2 regions of the Curtobacterium herbarum genome follow, and region 2 is predicted to be linked to the other one. Evidence: predicted binding sites of a transcription regulator. Region 2 holds the regulator's gene; the other holds the start of a gene.
The links. Region 2 encodes HrcA, which represses chaperone genes, less so after heat shock. Its sites were predicted from a motif close to TTNGCACTCGNNNNNNNCGAGTGCNAA; they were not measured.
Positions count from the first base shown of each region.

Region 1 (10,569 bases), 410 kb from region 2:
CTGGCACGTCCCGATCACCATCGTCATCGTCCTGCTGGCGGCGGTGATCCTCCGCGTCATCCTGCGCCGCATGATCAAGCAGGTCGTCGACCGGATCGTCAACGGCGTCAAGAAGCGGCAGGGCGCCGCGGACACCCAGGCGCTCGTCGCATCGCCACTGCAGACGGCACGGGTCGTCCAGCGCACCCGCACCCTCGGCAGCGTCCTCGAGAACCTGGCGACCGTCGTCGTCGCGGTCATCGCGTTCGCCATCATCATCTCGACGGTCTTCCCCACCGCCGCGGTCGGCATCGTCGGTGGCGCTTCCGTCGTCGCCGCTGGCCTCGCGGTCGGCGCGCAGAGCATCGTCCGCGACATCCTGTCCGGCATCTTCATGATCCTCGAGGACCAGGCCGGTGTCGGCGACGTCGTCGACACCGGGCAGGCGACCGGCATCGTCGAGAACGTCGGCCTCCGGGTCATGCAGATCCGCGACGTGAACGGGATCCTGTGGTTCGTGCCGAACGGCCAGATCCTGCGCGTCGGCAACCTGTCCCAGGGGTGGTCCCGCGTCCTGGTCGACATCACCGTCCCGTACGACACCGACATCGACGCCGTGCAGGACGCCCTCCTGGACGCGGCCGTCACGATGTCGCAGGAGTCACGCTGGCGCCAGCGCATCGTCGAGAAGCCCGAGATCTGGGGTCTGCAGTCGATCACCGACACGGGCATGGTCTTCCGCCTGGTCGTGAAGACCCGCGCGTCCGAACTCGACGTCGTCGGCCGGGAACTCCGCATCCGCCTGAAACACAGCGTCGACGAACTCGGCGTGACCCTGCCGGCGATGTCGATGATCATGCCCGCCGGGTGGGAGAACGCCACCTCGGTCAACGGCCTGCGCCCCGTGCGCACCGCCCCCGTCCCGGCGCCCACCAGGTCACGCAGCGCGCGGCGGAACGTCTTCGGGCGGGCCATCCGCACCGGGGACGAACCCAGCACCGACCACGAGGACTCACCATGACCGGACCGTCACTGCCGATCGGCCCGCCGGCCGGGGACGCGGGTGTGGGTGGCGCCGTACCGGCGCAGCCCGTCACGCTCCGCGTCGGGCTCGGTGGTGCGGCGGCGAGCGGCTCGCTCTTCGACCGGATCGGTGGCGCACCGACCTTCGACCGCCTGGTGCGTCGCTTCTACGAGGGTGTGCAGCAGGACGAGGTGATCTGGCCGATGTACCCGGCCGAAGACCTCGAGGGCGCGATCTGGCGCCTCTCGCAGTTCCTCCAGCAGTACTGGGGCGGGCCGTCGACGTACAGCGAGCACCGCGGGCACCCCCGGCTGCGGATGCGGCACAACCCCTTCCGGATCACGCCCGAGGCGCGCGAGCACTGGCTCCAGCACATGCACGACGCGGTCGAGTCGCTCGACCTCGCCCCGCTCGACGAGGCCGAGCTGTGGGGCTACCTCGACCGTGCGGCCCACGCGATGACGAACTCGTTCGACTGAGGTCGGCGTCGGTCGGTGTGGTCTGGCCACAGACGACGGACGGGAGGCCCGTGGCGGGTCCGCCACGGGCCTCCCGTCCGTCGTCTGGTCGCGCGCCACGCTGTGGATGCATCGTGCTCTCGCGTGCCGTGCCGTGCCGTGCTCGCGCGTCCGCGTCGAGCGGCGCGTCCGCGACGAGCGGCGCGTCCGCGACGGGCGGCGCGTCCGCGTGGGGCGGCGCGTCCGCGTCGGCTGGCGCGTCCGCGTCAGTCGGCGCGGTAGCCGCTCCGGAGTTCCTCGACCAGGGTCGGGCGCGACGGCTGCCACCCGAGGCCGCGAGCGTGCGCACCGGTCGCCGCCTGGTCGAGCAGCAGGGCGTCGGCGAAGTCCGTGCCGAGGCGCTGGCGTGATTCGTCGACGGACTCGGCGACCACGGCGGCGCGGGCATCGGCCTGCCCCTCGACACCGGGCTGCCCCTCGACACCGGCCTGGGCGAGGTCGCGGACCGTCGGGTTGTGGCCGGACGCTGCGACCAGGTACCCGTCCTGGTCACCGCGCTCGACCGCGAGGACGTAGAGCTCGGCCAGGTCGTCCACGTGCACGGTCGTCCAGCGCTGCGTGCCGTCACCGACCAGACGGACCGGTGCATCACCGTCGGGGACGAACATCGTCGGGATGCCCGCGCCGTGTCCGTGGACGATGCCGGGCGCGACGACGGTGGTGCGGACGGTGCTCGCGCGGACGTGAGCCTCGTTGGCCGTCCGCCACGCCGTGAGTGCCGGCGGTGCGATCGGTGTGTCCTCGGTGATGTCGCCGGACGCGCCGAAGGTGAAGATCCCCCCGGTGTGGACGAACGGCTTCTCGGTCCCGTCGAGCGTCTCGAGGACCGTCGCGGTGAAACCAGGGTCGACGTCCTCGGCCGAGGCGGTGTGGACGACGGCGTCGGCCTCCCGCGCGAGCCGGGCGACGAGCTCCTGGTCGGCCAGGTCGCCGACGACCGCGGTGGCGCCGGCCTCACGGGCACGGGCCGCCTTCTCGCCCGATCGGAGGACGGCGGTGACGGTGTGGCCACGGGCGATGAGTGCGCGGAGGACGGCCGAGCCGATGTACCCGGACGCACCGGTGAGGAAGACGTGCATGACCCCGAGCGAACCACGCGTGCCTGCTGGCGGGCTGGTGGACCCGGCGCCGGGCTCGGTCGACGAGCTCCGGTCGACGGTCGGGGCTAGGAGCCCAGGGTCCAGGCTCGACGCTTGACGAGCACGTGCCCCCGCGAGGTCGTCAGTCGACTCCACGGACCGGTCTCGAACAGCCGGACCGGTTCGGTGCCCAGGAAGCCGAGGCTCTCGGCAGCGAAGCCCGCGCCGGCGGGCAGGTGCTCGACGCCAGCGATCGGTCGACCCCACACCTCCGAGCGGACGCGTCGGACGATGGACTCCCCCGAGCTCGCCGGCACCGCGGCCGCGACCTCGTCGATGCCCTGCCGCGCTGCACGGTGCAGGAGCTCGGCGGAGACGTCCGACAACGGTGCCCATCCCCCGCGAGGCGGTGAGATCGCGGCCCAGGTGACGGTGTGGACCTCGAGGGGCAGCTCGACCTCGATCGGCGTGGCCCGTGTCGGGTCGGCGCTGTCGACGTCCGCGGCGTCCTGCGCCTCGGCGAGCAGACGCAGCCGTTCCTGGAACGAGCGCAGCGGTACGACGACGTCGATGTGCTCCGGCTGGGTCAGTGCGAACGTCCGGAGCCCGAGCACGGTCGGCAGCTCGTCGAGCAGTCCGAGCGGGTAGAGGATCGCGGTGTAGACCGCCAGGACGCCGGAGTCGGCGATCAGGCGGACCGACCCGTCCTCGATCCGAGCGGCCCGCCCGAGGTAGGTGCGGAGGTCGCCGAGCGAAGCGGCGTCGGGAAGGGTGAACGAGCTGCTCATGTCGCCATCGATCCTAGCCGCGACCGTTCGCAGGCTCGCTGGCTGCGCTCTCGGCGTCCTCTGAGCAGTCTTTTGGCACTCTCCGGGTTCGAGTGCTAAAACAGGTCGCAGTTGAGTCACGGCGACTCAACTGCGAACCACTCAGAGAAGGAGTTGATGTCAGATGGCCATGAACTTCGATCCGTTCCGCGAGTTCGACCGTCTCGCCGGGTCCCTCCTCGCCGGAGCCGGCACCGGCCCCCGCTCGATGCCGATGGACCTGTACCGCGCGGGCGACCACTACGTGATGGACGTCGACCTGCCCGGTGTCGACCCGGGTTCGGTCGACATCGACGTCGACGGCTCCGTGCTCACGATCCGGGCAGAGCGGACGCTCGGCGCCCCCGAGGGTGCGCAGTGGCTCACCCGCGAACGGCAGCCGGGCTCGTTCGTCCGACAGCTGACACTCGGCGACGGCCTGGACGTCGAGCGCATCGCCGCCCACTACGACAACGGCGTGCTGAGCGTCACGATCCCGGTGCAGGAGTCCTCGAAGCCGCGCAAGATCGCCATCAGCACGGGCGGTGGCGCCGAGACACTCGCGGTCGAGCAGGCTGCCGCCAGCAGCTGACCCGCTGGCGGTCGGACCGACCGCAGCGCGAGACAGACCCTTACCGTTCCCCCGACCGACGGGTCGGCCCGATCCCGGGCCGGCCCGTCGGTCTGTTCCTTGCTCCGCCCAGCCACCTGGCTGCCTACCTTCCTGCCTTCCTGCCTGTCGCACCCCGCCTGCCTGCTCATGCCGCACCTGCTCAACGCCCTGCTGTCCGTCCTCGTCGTCGCCGGCCTGCTCGCCGGTCCGAGCCTCCGACCCGGTCTCGGTCTGCTGCTCGGCCTCACCGGTTCGACGATCGCCAACCACGTCGTCTGGCTCGCGTCACCCGATGTCTGGTCGCACGTCGTCGTCCCCTGGCTCGCGAGCGTCGGCGGAGCGCTCGTCGCCGTGTCCGTCTGGAGCCTGCTCCGGAACTCGCCGAGCCTCGCCGAGCTCGTCGGAGCCGACGTCACGGGACCGCCCGACCCCCTCGACGACGAGGACGGGCCAGCGGTCGACCTCATCGACCCCGCGAGCGGAATCCCTGCCCGGCACCCACGCCCGGCACGATCGTGAGCCGTGCCCGCACTCGCTCGCTCGCCGCGCGTTCGTACACTGGGCTGGTGAACCGCGAACCCGACTTCCTCTCCACCCTGCAGCTCGAGGACACCGGAGCGAGCACCCGGGAGACCATCCTCACCGGAGCGAGCCACTGGTCCCCCGGCGGCCGTGTGTTCGGCGGGCAGGTCCTCGCGCAGTGCATCGTCGCCGCGCAGACCACCATCGAGGGACGCGCCATCCACTCGGTCCACGGCTACTTCCTGCGGCCCGGGGCCATCGACGTGCCGATCACGTTCGGCGTCGAGCGGATCCACGACGGCCGGTCCTTCGCGACGCGTCGGGCGCAGGCGTACCAGAACGGCGTCCCGATCTTCTCGATGATCGCGTCCTTCCAGACGCCCGACGTCGGTGCCGAACACCAGGACCCGTTCCCCGCGGACGTGCCGGACCCGGAGTCACTGCCGTCGGCTGCGTCCGTGCTCGCGTCCATCGACCACCCGACGGCGCAGGCCTGGGCGGAACGGTCGATCGACATGCGGCACGTCGAGGGCTCGGTCTACGTCGACGTGCAGGGCGCGCGGGTCGCACACCAGGCGGTGTGGTTCCGCGTCGAACGTGACCTGCCGGACGACCCGGCCCTGCACCGCGCGGTCCTCGCGTACGCGAGCGACCTGTCGCTCCTCGAGCCGATCATGCGTCGGCACGGGATGGCCTGGGGCACCCCCGGAGTCAAGCTCGCGAGTCTCGACCACGCGATGTGGTGGCACCGCGACGGTCGAGCCGACGAGTGGGTGCTGTACGCGCAGGAGTCCCCCAGCGCACAGGGCGGCCGTGGGCTCGCCTTCGGCCGGATGTTCTCGCGGGACGGGCGCCTGCTCGCGACCGTCGCGCAGGAGGGCATGATGCGGGTCCCGTCAGCAGATTGACGACCTACGGCGCAGCGACAGGCCGACCTCGGCTCAGGGGCGGGAGAACGTGACTGGAGGCTCGACGTACTGCTCGCACGCCGCACGCTCCTCGTCGGTCAGCCGTCGTGGTCGGTTGGTCTCCGCATCGACCAGGACCAGCGTCGTCGTCGCCCGCGTGTAGAGCTCGGCTGGGTCGTGCCCCACCGGGGACCACACTTCGTACGAGATCTCGAGGCTCGCGCCGCCGATCCGCCCGATCCAGAGCTGGATGTCGAGCGGTCGGCGGAAGTACGGCGTCGACGCGAGGTACTCGAGGCGTTGCGCCGCGATCACCGTCATCGTACCCGATCCGGGCCGACCGTCGATCACCGGTACCGGCGCGGACCCCGACTCGTCGACCTCGTCGGGGTCCGGCGCCCAGAACGCCAGCACGCGTGCTTCTTCGAGCAGCCGGAGCATCGCAGAGTTGTTGACGTGCCCGTAGGCGTCGATGTCACTCCAGCGGATGCGGATCGGAGCGTGCAGGCGTGCCACCGGGACTAGTCCCGGGTCAGCTTGCGGTACGTCGCGCGGCCGGGCTTCGCAGCGTCGGCCCCGAGGCGCTCGATCTTGTTCTCTTCGTACGCCTCGAAGTTGCCCTCGAACCAGTACCAGTTCGGGGTGCCGTCCTCGTTCAGGCCTTCCCAGGCGAGGATGTGCGTGGCGATGCGGTCGAGGAACCACCGGTCGTGGGTGATGACCACGGCGCAACCGGGGTACTCGAGCAGCGCGTTCTCGAGGCTGCCCAGCGTCTCGACGTCCAGGTCGTTCGTCGGTTCGTCGAGGAGCAGCAGGTTGCCGCCCTGCTTCAGCGTCAACGCCAGGTTCAGACGGTTCCGCTCACCACCGGAGAGGATGCCGGCACGCTTCTGCTGGTCCGGCCCCTTGAAGCCGAACTGCGAGACGTACGCGCGGGACGGGATCTCGGTCTTGCCGACCTGGATGTAGTCGAGTCCGTCGGACACGACCTCCCACAGGTTCTTGTTCGGGTCGATGCCACCACGGCTCTGGTCGACGTACGAGATGTCGACGGTGTCACCGATCTTCAGCGTGCCGCCGTCGAGCGGCTCGAGGCCGACGATCGTCTTGAACAGCGTGGTCTTGCCGACGCCGTTCGGGCCGATGACGCCGACGATGCCGTTGCGCGGGAGCGTGAAGGACAGGTCGCCGATGATGACGCGCTCGCCGAACTGCTTGTGCAGCTTCTCGGCGTCGATGACCTGCGAGCCCAGACGCGGGCCGACGGGGATGACGATCTCCTCGAAGTCGAGCTTGCGCGTGCGCTCGGCCTCCGTGACCATCTCCTCGTACCGGGCAAGACGTGCCTTGGACTTGGCCTGACGGCCCTTCGTGTTGCTGCGGACCCAGTCCAGCTCGGACGTCAGACGCTTGGCGAGCTTCGCGTCCTTCTTGCCCTGGACCTCGAGACGAGCGCGCTTCTTCTCGAGGTAGGTCGAGTAGTTGCCCTCGTACGGGTAGAGACGACCGCGGTCGACCTCGGCGATCCACTGGGCGACGTGGTCCAGGAAGTACCGGTCGTGGGTCACGGCGAGGACGGCGCCGTGGTACTGCTGCAGGTGCTGTTCCAGCCACTGCACGCTCTCGGCGTCCAGGTGGTTGGTGGGCTCGTCGAGGAGCAGCAGGTCCGGCTTCTGCAGCAGGAGCTTGCAGAGCGCGACACGACGCTTCTCACCACCGGAGAGGTGCGTGACGAGCTCGTCGCTCGGCGGGCACTGGAGCGCGGCCATGGCCTGCTCGAGCTGCGAGTCGAGGTCCCACGCGTCGGCCGCGTCGATCTCTTCCTGCAGGGTGCCCATCTCGGCCAGCAGCGCGTCGAAGTCGGCGTCCGGCTCGGCCATCAGTGCGGAGATCTCGTTGAAGCGCGCGAGCTTCCCGTGGATCTCGCCGACGCCTTCCTGGACGTTCTCGAGGACCGTCTTGGTCTCGTCGAGCTCCGGCTCCTGCATGAGGATGCCGACGGTGAAGCCCGGGGTCAGCTTCGCCTCGCCGTTCGAGGGCTGGTCGAGCCCCGCCATGATCTTCAGGATCGTCGACTTGCCCGCACCGTTCGGCCCGACGACGCCGATCTTGGCGCCGGGCAGGAACGACATCGTGACGTCGTCGAGGATCAGCTTGTCACCGACCGCCTTGCGGGCGCGGACCATCTGGTAGATGTACTCAGCCATATCGCTCCAAGTGTAGTGACGACACCGGGTACCCGTGGGCCTCGGTGCCGAGATCAGGCCGCGTCGAGCGTCACCGGGTGGTCCGGTCGTTCGTCGGCGCCGGGCTCCAGCAGCGCGGCGACCGAGTCGTCGGCACCCTGGTGGTCGTCGGGATGCGTGTCGTCCGGGGCCGCGTCGACCGGTGGGTGGGCGGCGTCCGGGGTGTCCTCGTGGACTTCACCGGTCTCGTGGTCGACCCGCGGCGAGGATCCGGGAGCTGCGTTCGCCTCGGTGACGTGCCGCGGGAGCCGCATCCAGTTGCTGATCCCCCACGCCAGGTCGTGCCCGATCCCCTCGGCGTCGATCTCGACGCTCGTCCCGCCGCGTCCGTCGCGCTCCCAGTTCCGGATGCGCACGCGTCCGGTGACGAGGACCCGGTCACCCTTGCTGAGCGACCGGTTGACGTTGGCGGCGAGGGACCGGAAGGCGGTGACGGTGTACCAGTTGGTCGGACCGTTGCCCCAGGTCGACGTCTGGCGGTCCCAGCGACGGGACGGCGAGGCGAGCCGGAGACTCGTGATGGCGATGCCCGTCTCGGTGACGAGGTGGCGGGGTTCGGTGGCGACGATGCCGCAGACCGTGATCGTGTCGTTCATGCGTCGATCGTCGGCCAACCGACGCCGCCTGCGGCCGGTCAGGCCGAGGATGTGGAGAGGAGGCCCCGATCACGCTCCCTGTGCAGGAAGGTGATCGGAGCCTCCAGTCCGGATCAGTGCGCGTGGAACTCGGGCCGGTCCGCGAGCGGACCCATCGCCTTGTGCACCGCGCCCTTGGCGGACTGGAGCGACGGGTAGGTCCCGCCCGGGCCACGCCGCCCGTACAGCTCCACCCGGAACCCGTCGGCGTCGTGGTGGATGGTGCCCACCACGCCTGCCGGTCCGACGGCGACCCAGGTCCCCGTCGTCGTGTCCGCGTTCTGCAGTGTGTCGTTCGTCATCGTGTCGTTCGTCATCGTGCGACCACCTCCTCGTGGCCCCGACGCCCCGTCGTGTCAGGACGCCAGGATGTACCGACTGTATGCCTTGCGCACCTTGTTGACCTTCGGGAGTGCGACCGCCAGGCAGTACCCCTGCCCGGGGTTCTTCGCGAAGAAGTCCTGGTGGTACTCCTCTGCCCGGTGGAACCGGCCGAGCGGCTCGATCGTGGTGACGATCCCGCCGTCCCACATGTCGGCTGCCCGCTCGATCGCCTGCGCGAACAGCGCGCGCTGTTCGTCGTCCGCCGGGAACATCGCCGACCGGTACTGGGTACCGACGTCGGCGCCCTGTCGGTTCAACTGCCGCGGGTCGTGGAGGGTGAAGAACACGTCGAGGACGACCTGCGCCGGCAGGACGGACTCGTCGAACGTGACCGCGACGGCCTCGGCGTGGCCGGTCGTGCCGGTGCACACCTGCTCGTACGTCGGGTGCGGGTCACTCCCGCCGACGTAGCCGGACACGACGTCCTGCACGCCCTCCAGTGTGCGGTACACCGCATCGAGGCACCAGAAACACCCACCTGCGAGCACGAACGTGGTCATGGTCGGGACCTGCCTTCCTGGGCTCGGGCGAGCCCTTGTGGGAACTGTCCTCCACAACCCCGGGAGGCCCGCGCGTCTTCCCCAGATCGGGCTGCGGCCCGACGGCGTGTCGGTGGTCGAACGTACGTTCGAGACACACCCCATGACCAGGAGGCCCACATGCACACGACGACGGACGCCCGGCTGAACATCCACTCGCCCCGACCGGTGGCCCGGTCCCGTGGGGACCTCCGCATCCTGGACGTGCGCGACGACCTCAGCCGGGTCACTCGTGCCAACGGCGAGATCGTCGGGTACGTGGACCGTGTGGACGTGGCCGGGGACACCGCGTACCGCGCCCGCCGCTACGTCGCTGCCGAACGCCGCTTCGTCGAACTCCCCAACGTGTGGGACGCGGACGACGCCGTCGACACCCTGCGCTGGTGATGATGTTCCACATCGGAATCAGATGCGATGGATGTGCGGTTCCTCCGCCTGTCATGCCGAGACCCTGACCGATCCCGACGTATGGTGCGCGCATGCAGTGGTGGAACGACCTGAACGACTGGACCTCGTCCGACGCCGGTTGGCGCGTGCTGTCGGGGGCGATCATCCCCTTCGTCGCGATCGTCGTCGCCGGCATCGTCGCGGCCCTGATCGGCCGTGCGGCCACGAAGCGCGTCGTCGCGCTCCAGGAGCGTGAAGCGAAGAACGCCGCGGTCGCCGGACTCGTGTCGGCAGCGCGGAAAGCCGCCAACTGGGGCTCCCTCGGGCACGACGAGCGCGCCTACGCCGACCACCTCGCCGAGGACGCGGACATCCGGCTCCGGCTGCTCCCCGTGGCCGGAGCGCCGATCGCTGCCAACTGGGCCCAGCACGAGATCGCGGACATCAAGAAGAACTCCTCGACGTTCAGCTTCCAGGCGGAGCAGTCACTGACCGAGTTCCGTGATCGCATCCTCGAGTGGCAGGCCCGCCCGGGTCGTGCGCGCAAGCTCTTCAAGAGCGACCTCGAGCGCTGGAAGTTCGACTCCCCGGACCCCGACGCCGACCTCATCAAGCGTCAGCAGGACTGGAACGCCGACAAGGTCGACTCGTCCCGCACACCGGAGCCGGCCCCCACCCCGACCACCACCTCGCTGCGCCCCGCCCAGCCGACGGTCGCCCCGGCCGCGGATGCCGGCGCGCGATCCACTGCAGCAGCCAGTGCCGGTTCGTCGGCCGCGGCTCCCACGCAGGCATTCCCGAGCTCGTCCGACGCACCTGCCGGACGTCCGACCGGTGCCGGCTCCGACGCCACCGTCCCGATCTCGGACAACACCACGCGCCCGTACTCCGACGGCGAAACGACCCCGATCCGTCCGACGCTCGGCTCC
Region 1 covers NZ_JAFBBT010000001.1:2,498,828-2,509,396, forward strand. Annotated here, with positions in the region: gene JOD51_RS11875 (mechanosensitive ion channel family protein) at 1-1,000, shown strand, start outside; gene JOD51_RS11880 (globin) at 997-1,482, shown strand; gene JOD51_RS11885 (NAD-dependent epimerase/dehydratase family protein) at 1,728-2,600, opposite strand; gene JOD51_RS11890 (DUF8185 domain-containing protein) at 2,687-3,388, opposite strand; gene JOD51_RS11895 (Hsp20/alpha crystallin family protein) at 3,552-3,998, shown strand; gene JOD51_RS11900 (hypothetical protein) at 4,167-4,538, shown strand; gene JOD51_RS11905 (acyl-CoA thioesterase) at 4,586-5,449, shown strand; gene JOD51_RS11910 (acyl-CoA thioesterase) at 5,483-5,965, opposite strand; gene ettA (energy-dependent translational throttle protein EttA) at 5,971-7,656, opposite strand; gene JOD51_RS11920 (single-stranded DNA-binding protein) at 7,710-8,291, opposite strand; gene JOD51_RS11925 (methyltransferase) at 8,405-8,647, opposite strand; gene msrA (peptide-methionine (S)-S-oxide reductase MsrA) at 8,687-9,214, opposite strand; gene JOD51_RS11935 (hypothetical protein) at 9,374-9,640, shown strand; gene JOD51_RS11940 (hypothetical protein) at 9,733-10,569, shown strand, end outside.
Region 1: JOD51_RS11895 (Hsp20/alpha crystallin family protein) is a predicted target of HrcA. The motif match lies at 3,461-3,487, and genes of this name have one in related genera.

Region 2 (10,569 bases):
CGGACCACGTCCTCGCTGCCGAGGCGGGCGAAGTGGATGTCGTCGACGTCCTGCAGGATCCGGGTCACCAGGCGGAGGCCCGAGACGTTGCCCGGCAGGTCGACCTGGGTGATGTCGCCCGTGATGGCCATCTTCGAGCCGAAGCCCAGACGGGTGAGGAACATCTTCATCTGCTCGGGCGTGGTGTTCTGCGCCTCGTCGAGGACGACGAACGAGTCGTTGAGCGTCCGGCCGCGCATGTACGCCAGCGGCGCGACCTCGACCGTGCCGGCGGCCAGGAGCTTCGGGACCAGCTCGGGGTCCATCATCTCGTTGAGCGCGTCGTACAGCGGGCGGAGGTACGGGTCGATCTTGTCGGTCAGCGTGCCGGGCAGGAACCCGAGGCGCTCACCGGCCTCGACCGCGGGACGGGTCAAGATGATGCGCGAGACCTCGCGTCGCTGCAGGGCCTGCACCGCCTTCGCCATCGCCAGGTACGTCTTGCCGGTACCGGCCGGGCCGATGCCGAACGTGATGGTGTGCTCGTCGATGGCGTCGACGTAGGCACGCTGACCGTCCGTCTTCGGGCGCACCGACTTGCCGCGGCTCGACACGATCGGGGTGCCGAACACGCCCGACGGGCTGCGCTCTTCGTCGATGATCCGAGCCGAGGTGGGGATGTCGGTCTGGCCGATGTCCTGCCCGCGCCGGACCATGCCGACGAGTTCGTCCACCAGGGCCCGGGCACGGGTGACGTCGCGCTCCGGCCCGGACAGCGTGACCTGGTTGCCGCGCACCAGGACGCGGACCGACGGGTACTGGCGTTCGACCGTCTTCAACAGGCGGTCCTGCGGGCCGAGCAACTGCACCATGGCGATGCCGTCGACGGTGAGTTCGGAGGTCGAGACGGGCTCCGAGACGGACTGCGGCTCGGTGGTGGCTGGTTCGTCAGCTGGCAAGGGTGCCTTCCTGCAGGTCTCCTGCGAGTACGTGCGCGTGCACGTGGAACACGGTCTGGCCGGCGGCTTCGCCGGTGTTGAACACGAGTCGGAACTGTCCGCCGGCGCGCTCGTCGGCGATGCGCTGGGCGGTCTGGACGACGTGCGCGAGCAGGTCGGGGTCGGCTGCTGCGAGCTCACCGACGTTCGCGTACGCCGGGGTCTTCGGCACGACCAGCACGTGCACGGGGGCCTTCGGGGCGATGTCCTCGAACGCGATGACGCGGTCGTCCTCGGCGACGATGGTCGCCGGGATCTCGCGCGCGACGATCTTCGTGAAGACGCTGGGCTCGGTGCTGGTCATGGGCACCATCGTAGAACGCGCGACCGACGCCGCGCCGTCCCGGTGTCCCCCGGTGCTCCGATCCACGCCGGACCGGCTCACCAGCGTCCGAGCCGCGACTGCAGGACGGCCAGCGCAGCCGGGCCCGCGGTCGAGGTCCGGAGCACGGTGTCGCCGAGTCGGACCCGGACCGCGCCGGCCGCTTCGAGCCGCTCGAGCTCGGACGGCTCGATGCCGCCCTCCGGTCCGACCACCAGGGCGATCTCGTCGACGTCGGTCGGCGGCTCCCAGGTGGCGAGCCGCACCGAGGCGGTCGGTTCCAGCAGGACCAGCTGGCGGCGTGCCTCCCGGCCGTCCTCCGTCGCCGCCGCACCCGCACCGCCGGCGAGCTGGGCCGTCGTCACCGGGGCGACCACCTCGGGGACCCGGGCGCGCACGGCCTGCTTCGCGGCCTCCTGCGCGATCGCCGCCCATCGGGCGCGACCCTTCTCGACCTTCGGGCCGTCCCAGCGCGACACGCTGCGCGCCGCAGACCACGGCACGACCCGGTCGACACCGATCTCGGTCGCGGCCTGCACGGCCATCTCGTCACGGCCGCCCTTGGCGAGCGCCTGCACGAGGGTCAGCGCGGGTCGCGGCGCCGGTTCGACGCCGACCGACGCGACCGTGAGCAGGAGCGAGTCCTTGCCCACCGTCGCGACCGTGCCGGCGACGACCGTGCCGCGGCCGTCCGAGAGCCGGAGCTGCTCGCCGACACGCACCCGCGACACCGTCACGGCGTGGCGACCCTCGGCGCCGTCGAGCGCCACCTGGCCGCCCACCGTGACGTCGTCGAGGGTGTCGACGAGGTAGAGCGAGGCCATCAGAAGTTGAAGAACCGGTCGCGGATCTTGCCGAACATGCCCTGCTGGAAGCGGGACAGCTGCGGGGAGCCGGCCTTGTGCGACTTCGCGAGCTGTTCGACCAGCTGCCGTTCCTTGTGCGAGAGCTTGCTCGGCGTGACGACCTGGATGCCGACCTTGAGGTCCCCTCGGCCGGAGCCACGGAGCTTCGTGACGCCGCGGTCCTTGATGACGAGCACGTCGGCGCTCTGCACGCCCGGGCGGAGTTCGAGCTCCACCGGTCCGTCGAGACCGTCGATCGTCGTCGTGGCACCGAGGATCGCGTCGGTCATCGGGACCTCGAGCGTGGCGAGCAGGTCGTCGCCGTCGCGGCTGAAGACGTCGTGGTGCCGGACGCGGACCTCGAGGTACAGGTCGCCGGCGGGGCCACCGGCGGGGCCGACCTCGCCCTGACCGGGCATCTGCAGGCGGAGGCCCGAGTCGACGCCGGCGGGCACGTCGACCGGCACGGTGCGACGGGCGCGGACGCGGCCCTGGCCCTGGCAGGTCGGGCACGGGTTCGGGATGACGGTGCCGTAGCCGCGGCAGGTGCCACAGGGGGCGCTCGTCACGACGTTGCCGAGGAGCGAGCGGACCTGGCGCTGGATGTGGCCGGTCCCACCGCAGATGTCGCACGTCTGCGGGCTCGTGCCGGGGGCGCAGCAGGAACCGGCGCACGTGTCGCAGAGCACCGCGGTGTCGACCTCGAGGTCCTTGTGCGTGCCGAAGACGACCTCGTCCAGGTCGACCTCGAGTCGGAGCAGGGCGTCGCCACCGCGCTCGGCACGGCTGCGCGGACCGGTCCCCCGGCCGCCGCCACCACCGCCGCCACCGAAGAAGGCGTCGAAGATGTCGCTGAACCCGCCGGCACCGGCGCCGAACCCGCCGTCCTGGGGGCCGGCGTCGAAGCGGCGGCGCTGCTCGGGGTCACTCAGGACGTCGTACGCGTGCGTGACGTCCTTGAAGCGTTCTGCGGCGTCGGGACTCGGGTTCACGTCCGGGTGCAGTTCGCGGGCGAGCCGCCGGTACGCCTTCTTGATGTCGGCGTCGGAGGCGTCGCGCGGGACGCCGAGGACGTCGTAGTGGTCTGCCAAGTGTTCCTCAGGGGGTGCGTGGGTGGACGGGGTGGGAGGGGCGTCCGGCGATCAGTTCTCGCCGAGCAGCCGGGACAGGTAACGGGCGACCGCTCGGACGGCGGCCATGTTCGTGCCGTAGTCCATCCTGGTCGGACCGAGGACGCCCAGTCGGGCGATCTCACCGCGGGCGGCCAGGTAGCCGCCGGCGACGATGCTCGTGGCGTCGAGACCGTACTCGGCGTTCTCACGCCCGATGCTCGCCGCCACGGCGATGTCGTCGACCTGCATCTCGCCGAACAACCGGAGCAGGGTGACCTGTTCCTCGATCGCCTCGAGCACGGGGAAGAGCCCGCCGGAGAAGTCCTGCTCGCTCTTCGCCAGGTTCGCGGCGCCCGCCATCAGCAGGCGGTCCTGCCGGTTGGCGGCGACCTGTTCGACCAGGCTGGCGACCACGACACCGGCGAGCGGCTGGACCGCGGGCCGGAGCTGGCCGGGGATCGCGCGGAGCGCCGGCGGGGCGTCCTGCAGCGGGAGCCCGACGGTCGCGCCGTTGACCAGGGTGCGGAGTTCGGCGAGCGCGGACTCGTCGAAGGGCACGTCCGTCTCGATGACGCGCTGCTCGACCCGGGCGGTGTCCGTGATGAGGACCACCATCAACCGGGTGTCGGCGAGCCGGACGAGCTCGACGTGCTGGACCCGGGCGTGCCCCATCGTCGGGTACTGCACGAGGGCCACCTGGTTCGTCAGCTGGCTGAGCAGCCGGACGGTGCGGGTGAGGACGTCGTCGAGGTCGTTCGAGGCGCCCAGGAACGTCTCGATCGCCTGACGCTGTGCGCCGGAGAGCGGGCGGGCGGCGGCCAGGTGGTCGACGAACACCCGGTAGCCCTTGTCGGTGGGGACCCGGCCGGACGAGGTGTGCGGGGCGATGATGAGCTGCTCGTCCTCGAGCTGGGCCATGTCGTTGCGGATCGTCGCGGCGCTGACCCCGAAGGCGTGCCGGTCGACGATGGTCTTCGAGCCGACGGGTTCGCGCGAGGCGACGTAGTCACGCACGATGGCCTTGAGGACCTCGAGGCTCCGTTCGCTGACCATCGGTTCCCTCCGCTCCTGTCGTTCCGCACCGGCTGGCACTCTCACATGCCGAGTGCTGATCCTACGCCTGACCGCCGACCGGACGGGACTTCTCCACGGGCGTCTCGGTACGCTGCGGGCATGAGCGACGGACACGGACCCGGCGGACCCGGCGACCAGTACCCGGGCGGCGGGCAGCCCGCCGGCGGCAAGGCGGGCGGGCAGTACGGCGGTGGGCAGTACGGCGGCGGCCAGCAGCCCGGGGACCAGTACCCCGCCGGCTACCGGCCCCCGCAGCCGATGACCCCGGAGGACCAGCGGCTCTGGGCGACCCTGACGCACGTCGGCGGCATCTTCTCGAACGTCCTGGTGCCCGTCATCGCCTTCTTCGTGCTGCGTGACCGCGGGCAGTTCGTCCGGGAGCACACCCGGGTGGCGCTGAACTTCCACATCACGATGGCCATCGCCTACTTCGCCGGGATCCTGACGTCGGTGCTCGGCATCGGCTTCCTCGTCATCACGGCCGCCGGCATCGTCTCGATCGTCTTCGGCATCCTGGCCGCCCTCGCCGCGAACCAGGGGCAGTTCTACCGCTACCCGCTCGCGATCGAGTTCATCAAGCAGTAGCGAACGCGCGCCCCAGCGACCACGTGCACGCGGCGCCGTCCGCTCAGTCGAGCAGGTCGCGCACCACGGCGTCGGCGAGCAGCCGTCCGGACAGCGTCAGCTCGAGCGTCCCGCCCAGCGCCGCCCGCCCGTCCACGAGACCACGTGCGATGAGGCCGGCGACGCGGCCACGCGCCTCCCGGCGGAGCTCGTCGATCCGCAGCTCACCGCGGACCCGCGCCGCGAGCAGGACCCGCTCGACGTACCGGGTCTCGTCGTCCAGGGTCTCGCGGCCCGCGGCCGGGGACACGTCCTGCAGCACCTTGCCCGCGTAGGCGGCCGGGTGCTTGACGTTCCACCAGCGGGTGCCGGCGACGGCCGAGTGTGCGCCCGGGCCGATGCCCCACCAGTCGTGGCCCTTCCAGTAGGACAGGTTGTGCCGGCTGGCGTGCTCGGGGCCGCGCGACCAGTTCGAGACCTCGTACCAGTCGTAGCCGGCGTCGCCGAGCACCTGGTCGGCGAGCTCGTACATGTCGGCAGCCAGGTCGTCGTCCGGCGCGGGCAGTTCGCCGCGTGCGACGGCCCGGCCCATCGCGGTGCCGTCCTCGACGATCAGCGAGTACGCCGACACGTGGTCCGGGGCGCAGGCGATGGCCGCGTCGAGCGAGGTGCGCCAGTCGTCGAGCGACTCCCCCGGCGTCGAGTAGATGAGGTCGAGGCTGACGTCGAGGCCCTGCTGCTTCGCCAGGTCCACCACGACCGGCACCCGCTCGGGGTCGTGCGTGCGGTCGAGGGTCGCGAGCACGTGCGGCACCGCGGACTGCATGCCGTAGCTCATCCGGGTGAAGCCGGCGCGCTGCAGCGTCGCGATCGAGTCCGCGTCGACGGAGTCCGGGTTCGCCTCGGTCGTGACCTCGGCACCGGGCACGATCCCCCACGTGTCGTCGATCGCCCGGAGGATCATCGCCAGGTCGGACGCCGGCAGCATCGTCGGGGTGCCGCCGCCGAAGAACACCGTCGAGACCGGGCGACGCGGGACCCCGGAGCGCTCGAGCACCTGGTCCGCGAACGCGATCTCGCGCAGGGCGTGGCCGGCGTAGTCGTCACGCCGCACCCCGCGCAGTTCGGACGCCGTGTACGTGTTGAAGTCGCAGTAGCCGCAGCGCACCCGGCAGAAGGGCACGTGCACGTAGACGCCGAACGGGACGTCGCCCGCTCCGGCTGCCGGTGCGACCAGTCCGTCCGACGGAGCGGGATCGGCGATCGGGAGAGCACTCGGCATGGAGTCCATTGTCCGTCATCATGGACGGCATGGAGCACCACCCGGTCAGCACCACGGTCCTGTGGGACATCGACGGCACCCTCGTGCGCAACGCCGCGTCACCGGGGAACCTGTACCACCTGGCGCTCGAACGAGCGCTCGGCCGCGACCTCCCCCAGCTCGTCGGCCACCAGCACGGTCGAACCGACGCCGGCATCATCGTCGAGCACGTCCGTGCCCACCGGCTCGACGACGGACTGGTCCCCACCGTCAGCGGGCACCTCCGTGACCTGTCGGAGGAACGGCACCGCTCCGGCGACCGCCGCTCGCCCGCCCCGGGTGCCCGCGCACTGGTCCGCCACTTCGCCGAGCTCGGGTGGCGGAACGGCCTGCTCACCGGCAACTCCGCGTACCGGGCGCGCGTGAAGCTGCTCGGCGCGGGCTTCGACGTCGACGACTTCGACTGGGAGCACTCGTACTTCGGCGACACCGAGGTCGAGCGGGCCGGCGTCACCGCCGTCGCCGCTGCGGCGTTGTCCGGCACCCGGGCGGTCATCGTCGGCGACACCCCGCGCGACGGCGAGGCGGCCGACGCGGTCGGGATCCCGTTCGTGGCGGTCGCGACCGGGGCGTACGACGTCGCGGCGCTCGGGGCGACGAGCGCGGTCGCCGTGGCCCGGGACTGCGTCGAGGACGCGCGGCTCATCGAGGAAGCGATCGCGGGGCTGCCGCCACTCGCCTGAGCGGGGCGGCTGCCGGACTGTCGGGGCTGCGCCGGGGCGGGTCCGCCCGTCGGTGCTGTGCCGGGGCGGGTCCGCCCGTCGGACGCGGGACTGCCTGTCGGACGCGGGGCGTGCCTCCCGGCCGGGAGGCCCGTGACCGGTCTCCGGGACCGGTCACGCCGTCGGGTCAGTCGCCGCGCAGGGCGGCCAGGTACTTCTCCGCCATCACCCGCTGCTGGCGGCGCAGCAGCGGCGCGACGAAGCGCCACTTGCGGCTGGCCGGCTGCGAGAACTGGCGGACCTGCAGCCACACCGAGCCGTCCGGGGTGCGCTCGACGACGAAGGACTCCTCACCCGAGAGCGGGTGCCCGTCGAGCGTGCCGTACGCGAACCCCTTGCGGTCGCGCTCGTCGATGATCGCGACGACCCGGACCGGCGCCGGCACGGTCCGCCCGAAGGCGTGCATCGTCAGCGTCGCCGTGGTGCCCGCCGTGATGAGCGGCGTACCGTCGGGCGTGGTCTTCTCGACCCGGGGTGTGCCGATCGAGGCGGGGGCGATCGGGACGCCCTGCTCGTCGAAGGTGACCGGGTTGTAGCGGACCTCGTCGTCCTCGGGCATGTCCTCGACGTGGACGCCCATGCCGCTGCGCTCCTGGATCTGCCAGGTGAGCGCCTGCATGACGGCGGTGTCGAAGCGCTGGTCGCCGTGCCCGATGCGGGCGCGGGACTCGGCCGGCACGAAGCCCTCCGGCGGGTACGTCATGAGGTCGGACGCCTGCGTGGCACCGACGGCCCCGTACGTCAGCGCCGTGCGGTGCTGGTGTCCGCGGCTCACTTCTTCTTCTCTTCCACGTCACCGGACAGGGCGGCGATGAAGGCCTCCTGCGGGACCTCGACCCGGCCGATCGTCTTCATGCGCTTCTTGCCCTCCTTCTGCTTCTCGAGGAGCTTCCGCTTGCGGGTGATGTCACCGCCGTAGCACTTCGCCAGGACGTCCTTGCGCATCGCGCGGATGCTCTCGCGGGCGATGATGCGGGCGCCGATCGCGGCCTGGATCGGGACCTCGAACTGCTGGCGCGGGATGAGCTTGCGGAGCCGCTCCGTCATCAGCGTGCCGTACGCGTACGCCTTCTCGCGGTGCACGATCGCGCTGAACGCGTCGACCTGGTCGCCCTGCAGCAGGATGTCGACCTTGACGAGGTCGGCGGCCTGGTCGCCGGTGGGCTCGTAGTCCAGGCTGGCGTAGCCCTGCGTCTTGCTCTTCAGCTGGTCGAAGAAGTCGAACACGATCTCGCCGAGAGGCATCTCGTAGCGGATCTCGACCCGGTCCTCGCCGAGGTACTCCATGCCGAGCAGGGAGCCGCGGCGCTGCTGGCAGAGCTCCATGATCGCGCCGACGTAGTCCTTCGGGGCCAGGATCGCGGCGCGGACCATCGGCTCGCGGACCTCGAGGATGCGGCCGGTCGGGAACTCGGACGGGTTCGTGACCTCGGTGACCTCGTTGTCCTCGGTCGTGACCGCGTAGACCACGCTCGGGGCGGTGGTGATGAGGTCGAGGGCGAACTCGCGGGACAGCCGCTCGGTGATGATCTCGAGGTGCAGCAGGCCGAGGAAGCCGCAGCGGAAGCCGAAGCCCAGCGCGACGGAGGTCTCCGGTTCGTACACGAGCGCGGCGTCGGACAGCTTCAGCTTGTCGAGCGCTTCGCGGAGCACCGGGTAGTCGCTGCCGTCGATCGGGTACAGGCCCGAGAAGACCATCGGCTTCGGGTCCGTGTAGCCGGGCAGGGCCTGGGTCGCCGGACGCAGTGCGCTCGTGACCGTGTCGCCGACCTTGGACTGGCGGACGTCCTTCACGCCGGTGATGAGGTACCCGACCTCGCCGACGGAGAGGCCCTTCGTCGGGGTCGGCTCGGGGTTCGACACCCCGATCTCGAGGATCTCGTGCGTCGACTTGGTCGACATCATCTGGACCTTCTCGCGTGGCTTGATCGAGCCGTCGATCATGCGCACGTAGGTGACGACGCCGCGGTAGCTGTCGTAGACCGAGTCGAAGATCATCGCGCGGGGTGCGGCGTCGACCGTGCCGACCGGAGCCGGCACCGTGCGGACGACGCGGTCGAGCAGTTCGGCCACGCCCTCGCCGGTCTTGCCGGAGACACGGAGCACGTCCTCCGGCTTGCCGCCGATGAGCTGCGCGAGCTCGGCCGCGTACTTCTCCGGCTCGGCGGCCGGCAGGTCGATCTTGTTGAGCACCGGGATGATCTCGAGGTCGTTCTCGAGCGCCAGGTACAGGTTCGCGAGCGTCTGCGCCTCGATGCCCTGGGCGGCGTCGACGAGCAGGATCGCGCCCTCGCACGCGGCCAGGGAGCGGGAGACCTCGTACGAGAAGTCGACGTGCCCGGGGGTGTCGATCATGTTCAGCGCGAAGGTCTCGCCGTCGAGCTCCCACGGCATGCGGACGGCCTGCGACTTGATGGTGATGCCGCGCTCACGCTCGATGTCCATCCGGTCGAGGTACTGCGCACGCATCGCCCGGTCCTCGACGATGCCGGTGATCGAGAGCATGCGGTCGGCCAGCGTGGACTTGCCGTGGTCGATGTGCGCGATGATGCAGAAGTTGCGGATCGCGGCGGCCGGCGTCGAGGCGGGCTCGAGCGGCGCAGATGCTTGTGGGCTCACGGTTCCTCGGGGTGGGTCGGACGGTCCGTCGATTGTCCCATGCTCGCACCTCGGCGGTGCGCACCGGACGGGCGGCCCCTGGTCAGGCCTCGGTCGTGCGGGTGCCGACGGTGGGGACCGGCAGCGCGCCGAGCCCGCGGCGGAGGTCCTCGGCCGAGGCCGCCAGGCACACCCGGATCCACCCCTCACCGGTCCGGCCGAACGCGCTGCCCGGTGCGACGGCGACGCGCTCGCCCTGGAGGAACGCCAGGGCCCACTCGGCGACGTCACCCTGGGTGGCGTGCGAGACGTCGATCCACAGGTAGAACGCGCCCTGCGGGTCGTTGTACCGGATGCCGGCGGCGTCCAGGACCCCGGTCGCGATCTCGAGGTTCTCGCGGTAGTGCTCGCGGGCGTCCTGCACCGGCGAGTGGTCGCCGACGATCGCCGCGAGGGCGGCCCACTGGTCGGGCTCGGCGACGCAGCTGATGATCGACTCCTGCACGGTCCGCATCGTCGGCCCCAGGCCCTTCGGCGTCACGAGGTAGCCGACCCGCACCCCGGTCATCGCGTACGTCTTGCTCAGCGAGAACGCCGAGAAGACACGGTCGTCCTCGTCGAGGGACGCCAGGCTGACGTGCCGGGTGCCGTAGGTGAAGTACTCGTAGACCTCGTCGCTGATCACCCACAGGTCGTGGCGCTTCGCCAGTGCCAACAGGTCGCGCAGCGTCTGCTCACCGAAGACGGTGCCGAGGGGGTTGGACGGGGAGTTCACGACGATCGCGCGCGTGCGGCCGGTGATCCGTGCCTCCAGGGCGGCCAGGTCGGGTCCGAAACCGTGCGCCGGCGTCAGCTGGTAGGGCACCGGGTCGGCGCCGATGATGTGGGCGTTCATCGTGAACGTCGTGTAGCCGGGGTCCGGCACCAGGACCTCGTCACCGGGCGAGAGCACGAGCGTCATCGCCGTGAACAGGGCCTGCGTCGCACCGACCGTGACCCAGACCTGCTCGAGGTCCACGTCCATCCGGTTCTCG
Region 2 covers NZ_JAFBBT010000001.1:2,087,004-2,097,572, forward strand. Annotated here, with positions in the region: gene JOD51_RS10005 (PhoH family protein) at 1-938, opposite strand, end outside; gene JOD51_RS10010 (histidine triad nucleotide-binding protein) at 928-1,281, opposite strand; gene JOD51_RS10015 (16S rRNA (uracil(1498)-N(3))-methyltransferase) at 1,359-2,123, opposite strand; gene dnaJ (molecular chaperone DnaJ) at 2,123-3,235, opposite strand; gene hrcA (heat-inducible transcriptional repressor HrcA) at 3,287-4,309, opposite strand; gene JOD51_RS10030 (DUF4870 domain-containing protein) at 4,430-4,915, shown strand; gene hemW (radical SAM family heme chaperone HemW) at 4,959-6,176, opposite strand; gene JOD51_RS10040 (HAD family hydrolase) at 6,206-6,898, shown strand; gene JOD51_RS10045 (DUF1990 domain-containing protein) at 7,065-7,712, opposite strand; gene lepA (translation elongation factor 4) at 7,709-9,556, opposite strand; gene JOD51_RS10055 (pyridoxal phosphate-dependent aminotransferase) at 9,639-10,569, opposite strand, start outside.